2 regions of the Carnobacterium sp. CS13 genome follow, and region 1 is predicted to be linked to the other one. Evidence: a T-box and tRNA genes for the amino acid it is inferred to sense, from the RefSeq annotation. Region 1 holds a T-box; the other holds one or more tRNA genes.

Region 1 (3,262 bases):
AAAGCGAATAAAATCAAATGAAATCAGTCAGTTAACGCAGATTCCTTCTGCAACTATTCGACGTGATTTTTCTCATTTCGGGGAATTAGGCAGAAGCGGATACGGTTATGAGGTAGATTATGTTACAAAAGTATTTAATGAGTTATTGAATGTGAATAAAATCATTAAGATTGCTTTGATCGGAGTTGGAAACCTTGGGAAAGCGTTAATCGAAAATAATTTCCGTAGAGATCAAAATTTGAAAATTACATGCGGCTTCGAGAAATGTGAAGAGAATTCCGGCAAAATATTATCCGGAGTTCCGGTTTATTCGATTGATCAGATGAAAGAAGTGTTACTAAGAGAAGAAATTCATGTGGCCATCTCTACGGTCCCTAGCGAATTTTCTCAAGAGGCAGTAGAGATGTTGGTAGATGGAGGGATTACGGCGATATTAAATTTTGCTCCAGGAAGGGTTAATGTGCCGGAACACGTGGGTATCCGGTATATTGACTTAACCAGTGAAATTTTAACGTTGGTTTGTTATAATGACTGGCTGCTTCATCCAGTAGTTAAATAGGTATTCGCTTTGTAGTTAGTGAAGCAATTAAAATGGTAAAGGTTGCATTTTTCTTTCCAGCCAGCGTATACTAAAGAAGTAGGTTTATATATGAATAGGAGCGATATACATGGAAATCACAAGAAAAGGCACTCCTTTTAAAGTTGAAGGCACGCAACCCGCAGTGGGAGAACAAGCACCGGATTTTTCAGTGAAAAATTTAAAAGATGAGACCATTGAATTGAAACAATTTAACGGAAAAGTTGTTTTAATCAGTGTCGTACCGGACATTGATACACGTGTTTGTGCGGTTCAAACGAAAGCTTTCAATTCAGCAGCAAGTGCTATCGAAGGCGTACAGTTAATGACGATCTCAACAAATACAAAAGAACAACAAGAAAATTGGTGTGCTGGAGAAGGTATCGAAATGGAGATGTTGCACGATACGGATGCTTCTTTCGGCAAAGCATACGGTTTATTTGTCCCTGAAATGAATGTATTAGCGCGTTCTGTGTTTGTAATCGATGCAAGCGGAAAATTAATCTACAAAGAAATCGTATCTGAAATGGTTGATGAACCAAACTATGACAAAGCTATTGAAGTTGCAAAAGCTGCTCGTTGAGTTTAATTCCGAATTATAAAATACAGGATTGAATTACCACCTTTTCAATGCTAAAATAAGACATACTTAAAAGCGATGAACAAGAAGAGTAATGTTATTTTTGGTTTAATAGAGAAAAGAACAGATGGTGGGAGTTCTTAACCGAAATAAGATGAAGGTAGCTTGGGAGCTGACAGGGTGAAGAAAGAGTAACCTTGTACGGAGTGACGTTACGTTAAAAACGTGAAGAGAGAGGTATATTCGGGAATAACGAATATGCAAACTAGGTGGTACCGCGAATTCTAAAGCATTCGTCCTAATGATTATACATTAGGATGGGTGCTTTTTTTGTCGTTTTATATAATAGCAGCTTTAAAAAAATGAAAAAGGGGTTAAGGGACATGGCAGATGAACTGAAGATGGCGACAAAATATCAACCAAAAGAAGTTGAAGCAGGCCGCTATGAAAAATGGTTAGAAAAAGATTTGTTTAAACCAAGTGGAGACAAAACAAAGCAACCTTACTCTATTGTTATACCTCCGCCAAATGTTACTGGAAAACTTCATTTAGGGCATGCGTGGGATACAGCTTTGCAAGACATCATTATTCGACAAAAACGCATGCAAGGCTACGATACTTTGTGGTTGCCTGGAATGGATCACGCTGGAATTGCGACTCAGGCAAAAGTAGAAGAAAAATTAGCAGAAAAAGGCATTTCTCGCTATGATTTAGGTCGTGAAAAATTTATTGAAACGGTCTGGGATTGGAAAGAAGAATATGCAGAGGTTATCCGCCAACAATGGGCTAAAGTTGGAATATCAGTTGATTACAGCCGCGAGCGTTTTACATTAGATGACGGCTTGTCAGAAGCCGTAAAAAAAGTTTTCGTTACAATGTATGAAAAGAAACTGATTTATCGCGGCGAGTATATTATCAACTGGGATCCAAAAGCTAAAACAGCTTTATCAGATATTGAAGTGATCCATAAAGACGTTGAAGGAGCTTTTTACCACATGAGCTACCCGTTGTCCGATGGCAGCGGTGTTGTTGAAATTGCTACTACTCGTCCTGAAACAATGTTAGGCGATACTGCAATTGCTGTGCATCCTGAAGATGAACGTTACCAGCAATTAATTGGGAAAACTGTTTTATTACCGTTAATGAACCGTGAAATACCGATTGTTGCTGATGAATACGTTGAAAAGGACTTTGGTACAGGGGTTGTTAAGATCACCCCTGCCCATGACCCTAATGACTTTGAAGTCGGGAACCGTCATGATTTGCCGCGTGTCAACGTGATGCATGAAGATGGAACGATGAATGAGCTGGCTGGCAAGTATGCTGGAATGGATCGATTTGCAGCTCGTAAAGCAGTTGTTAAAGATCTGGAAGCAGAAGGTCATTTAATCAAAATTGAAAAAATGGTTCACAGTGTCGGACATTCTGAACGTACAGGAGTAGTAGTCGAACCGCGTTTATCAACACAATGGTTTGTTAAAATGGAGTCTTTAGCAAAAGAAGCGATAGACAATCAAGAAACAGATAACAAAGTGTCTTTTGTCCCTGATCGTTTTGAGAATACGTATATGCGTTGGATGGAAAATGTTCACGATTGGGTTATTTCACGTCAACTATGGTGGGGACATCGAATTCCGGCTTGGTACCATAAGACGACTGGCGAATTGTATGTCGGCATGGAAGCGCCGGAAAACAGCGAGGATTGGGTTCAAGATCCGGATGTATTGGACACTTGGTTTAGCTCAGCTTTATGGCCGTTTTCAACAATGGGCTGGCCAGATGAAGAAGCGGAAGATTTTAAACGGTACTTCCCAACGGACACATTGGTTACAGGCTACGACATTATTTTCTTCTGGGTCAGCCGGATGATTTTCCAGAGTTTGGAATTTACTGGAAAAAGACCGTTTAAGAACGTTTTGATTCATGGTCTGATTCGCGATGAAGAGGGACGCAAAATGAGTAAGTCATTAGGCAATGGGATTGATCCGATGGATGTGATCGATCAATATGGTGCAGATGCACTGCGCTGGTTCTTATCGAACGGATCTTCTCCTGGTCAAGATGTGCGTTTCAGTTACGATAAAATGGACGCTGCTTGGAACTTC
Region 2 (3,262 bases), 720 kb from region 1:
TTTTAGACGATAAGATATCTTCTTCTCTTAATAGACCTAATAGCAAATGTTCCGTTCCTACTAAAGGAGCTCCCATTCGTCTTGCTTCGTCTGTAGCTAATGTGATTGCTTGTTTAGCTCGAGGCGAATAAGGCAAGACGGCGTTTTTCGAAACATATTTCATGGTTCCATAACCCGTGAAATGTTCTATTTCTTCTCTTACGTCTTTTTCCGTTACAGAAAATTGACGAAGTGTTTGGCCCGCAATTCCTTCTTGTTCAACCATAAGGCCCAACAAGATGTGCTCTGTCCCGACAGAATGATGACGGAATCCTTTAGCTTCTTCCTGTGCTAACATTAGAACCATTTTTGCTTTTTCTGAAAATAATTCATTCATATTTTATTACCTCCGTCTTTTAAGACTGTTCATATTTTAAATTGTTTAAAAATGCTATTAAAATGCGTGCCCGTAATTCATGTTCCAGTTTTGAGTCTAAAGATAAAACCGATTTCTCCATCGCTGATAACATTAAATTGGCTTCTCGTTTAGCTATCATATTGTCTTCGTATAACGTTTCTACGATTGAAAAAGCGTTCCTTTGAGAAATCTTATCTCCAACCACATCAATCAGCATATCCAACATTTCTGCTTCATCTAACAACTTTACTTTTATAATTCGAATATACCCGCCGCCGCCACGTTTGCTCTCAACCAAATAACCTTGTTGAACAGTAAAACGTGTGTTGATGACATAGTTAATTTGAGAAGGAACACAATTAAATCGATTTGCCATTTCACTACGCCTAATTTCGACTTGCTCATCCGTTCCAAGTACTTTCTTCAAATAAGCTTCAATGATATCCGACATATTTTGATTATTCATGTGCTATTCGTTACTGAAACAATGAAGATGTATGGTATGTATATTACCTATTTTTACCACACAATGCAACGGTGTTCTCTCAGTAACACTCCTTTTCTTTTTGTCTTAACACTAGACTTAATCGCTCGTTCCTTTTTTCCTCTAGAACAGCGTCAACCAATCAGACTAATCCTTGACTAATCCTGACTTTCATTATACGAGAAAATAAGCCATTTGAAAAGCCACACAGTCTCATTTGCCTTAAAAACTATTTAATTCTAACCAAATAAAAAAATAACCACTAATGAAATAAGTGATTATTTTTGTATTTTATTCTTTTATCGGGAAGACAGGATTCGAACCTGCGACCCCTTGGTCCCAAACCAAGTGCTCTACCAAGCTGAGCTACTTCCCGTAATGTTCTTCAATGTTAGTTTTGAAAAATGCACCCAAGAGGAGTCGAACCTCTAACCGCCTGATTCGTAGTCAGGTACTCTATCCAATTGAGCTATGGGTGCTGAATAATGGTGCCGAGGGCCGGAATCGAACCGGCACGGTGATCACTCACCGCAGGATTTTAAGTCCTGTGCGTCTACCTGTTCCGCCACCCCGGCATTTAGAACAAGCAATGATTTTTTCAAATCTTGCTTACTAGTTGGTCTAGTAAGCGGAAGACGGGGTTCGAACCCGCGACCTCCACCTTGGCAAGGTGGCGTTCTACCACTGAACTACTTCCGCAAATGGTGCCGGCTAAAGGAGTTGAACCCTCGACCCTCTGATTACAAATCAGATGCTCTACCAACTGAGCTAAGCCGGCTAATACAGTAAAAAGAATAAATGGTGCGGGTGAAGGGACTTGAACCCCCACGTCTCTCGACGCTAGATCCTAAATCTAGTGCGTCTGCCAATTCCGCCACACCCGCTAAGCGTAGCATAACTATCCATCATAGATGTTTAGTTATGAGTCATGCAGGATTCGAACCTGCGACCCTCTGATTAAAAGTCAGATGCTCTACCAACTGAGCTAATGACTCATGGTGGAGGTTAACGGGATCGAACCGCTGACCCTCTGCTTGTAAGGCAGATGCTCTCCCAGCTGAGCTAAACCTCCATGGGATAAATTAAATTTAATGAATCAATGCGCGGCAGCGTCCTACTCTCACAAAGGGAAACCCTTCACTACCATCGGCGCTAAGAAGCTTAACTGCTGTGTTCGGCATGGGAACAGGTGTGACCTTCTTGCCGTCACCACCGCACATTTTTTCATCAAGAGAACGGTGTTCTCTCAAAACTGGATAGTGTTTTTCTCTTGCAACATCGTGTCGAAACCAAGACACCGTTTAAAAAATTGGTTAAGTCCTCGACCGATTAGTATTGGTCCGCTCCATACATCGCTGTACTTCCACTTCCAACCTATCTACCTGATCATCTCTCAGGGGTCTTACTCACTTACGTGATGGGAAATCTCATCTTGAGGGGGGCTTCACGCTTAGATGCTTTCAGCGTTTATCCCGTCCACACATAGCTACCCAGCGATGCTCTTGGCAGAACAACTGGTACACCAGCGGTGTGTCCATCCCGGTCCTCTCGTACTAAGGACAGCTCCTCTCAAATTTCCTGCGCCCGCGACGGATAGGGACCGAACTGTCTCACGACGTTCTGAACCCAGCTCGCGTACCGCTTTAATGGGCGAACAGCCCAACCCTTGGGACCGACTACAGCCCCAGGATGCGATGAGCCGACATCGAGGTGCCAAACCTCCCCGTCGATGTGGACTCTTGGGGGAGATAAGCCTGTTATCCCCAGGGTAGCTTTTATCCGTTGAGCGATGGCCCTTCCATGCGGAACCACCGGATCACTAAGCCCGACTTTCGTCCCTGCTCGACTTGTAGGTCTCGCAGTCAAGCTCCCTTCTGCCTTTACACTCTACGAATGATTTCCAACCATTCTGAGGGAACCTTTGGGCGCCTCCGTTACTCTTTAGGAGGCGACCGCCCCAGTCAAACTGCCCGTCAGACACTGTCTCCCAGCCAGATCATGGCTGTGGGTTAGAGTGGTCATACAGCAAGGGTAGTATCCCACCAACGCCTCCACCAAGACTAGCGTCCTGGTTTCATCGGCTCCTACCTATCCTGTACAAGCTGTACAAACACTCAATATCAAACTGCAGTAAAGCTCCATGGGGTCTTTCCGTCCTGTCGCGGGTAACCTGCATCTTCACAGGTACTATAATTTCACCGAGTCTCTCGTTGAGACAGTGCCCAAATCATTACGCCTTTCGTGCGGGTCGGAACTTACCCGACAAGGAATTTCGCTACCTTAGGACCGTTATAGTTACGGCCGCCGTTTACTGGGGCTTCAATTCTGAGCTTCGCTCGAGAGCTAACCCATCCTCTTAACCTTCCAGCACCGGGCAGGCG

Evidence for each region. A T-box is a leader RNA that pairs with one kind of tRNA and senses whether it is charged. The one in region 1 lies ahead of JHE06_RS04195 (valine--tRNA ligase), so its partner is inferred to be a tRNA-Val.
Region 2: it has a tRNA-Val gene. The T-box ahead of JHE06_RS04195 (valine--tRNA ligase) is inferred to sense a tRNA for this amino acid. The anticodon was not compared.

Annotation. Positions count from the first base shown of each region.
Region 1 is NZ_CP067364.1:869,406-872,667, forward strand. Features, by position in the region: gene JHE06_RS04185 (redox-sensing transcriptional repressor Rex) at 1-559, shown strand, start outside; gene tpx (thiol peroxidase) at 669-1,160, shown strand; T-box leader at 1,227-1,461, shown strand; gene JHE06_RS04195 (valine--tRNA ligase) at 1,541-3,262, shown strand, end outside.
Region 2 is NZ_CP067364.1:153,739-157,000, reverse strand. Features, by position in the region: gene JHE06_RS00750 (ATP-dependent Clp protease ATP-binding subunit) at 1-376, opposite strand, end outside; gene JHE06_RS00745 (CtsR family transcriptional regulator) at 396-863, opposite strand; tRNA gene JHE06_RS00740 (tRNA-Pro) at 1,184-1,257, opposite strand; tRNA gene JHE06_RS00735 (tRNA-Arg) at 1,287-1,360, opposite strand; tRNA gene JHE06_RS00730 (tRNA-Leu) at 1,368-1,456, opposite strand; tRNA gene JHE06_RS00725 (tRNA-Gly) at 1,509-1,580, opposite strand; tRNA gene JHE06_RS00720 (tRNA-Thr) at 1,584-1,659, opposite strand; tRNA gene JHE06_RS00715 (tRNA-Leu) at 1,681-1,765, opposite strand; tRNA gene JHE06_RS00710 (tRNA-Lys) at 1,804-1,876, opposite strand; tRNA gene JHE06_RS00705 (tRNA-Val) at 1,878-1,953, opposite strand; rRNA gene rrf (5S ribosomal RNA) at 1,983-2,098, opposite strand; rRNA gene JHE06_RS00695 (23S ribosomal RNA) at 2,191-3,262, opposite strand, start outside.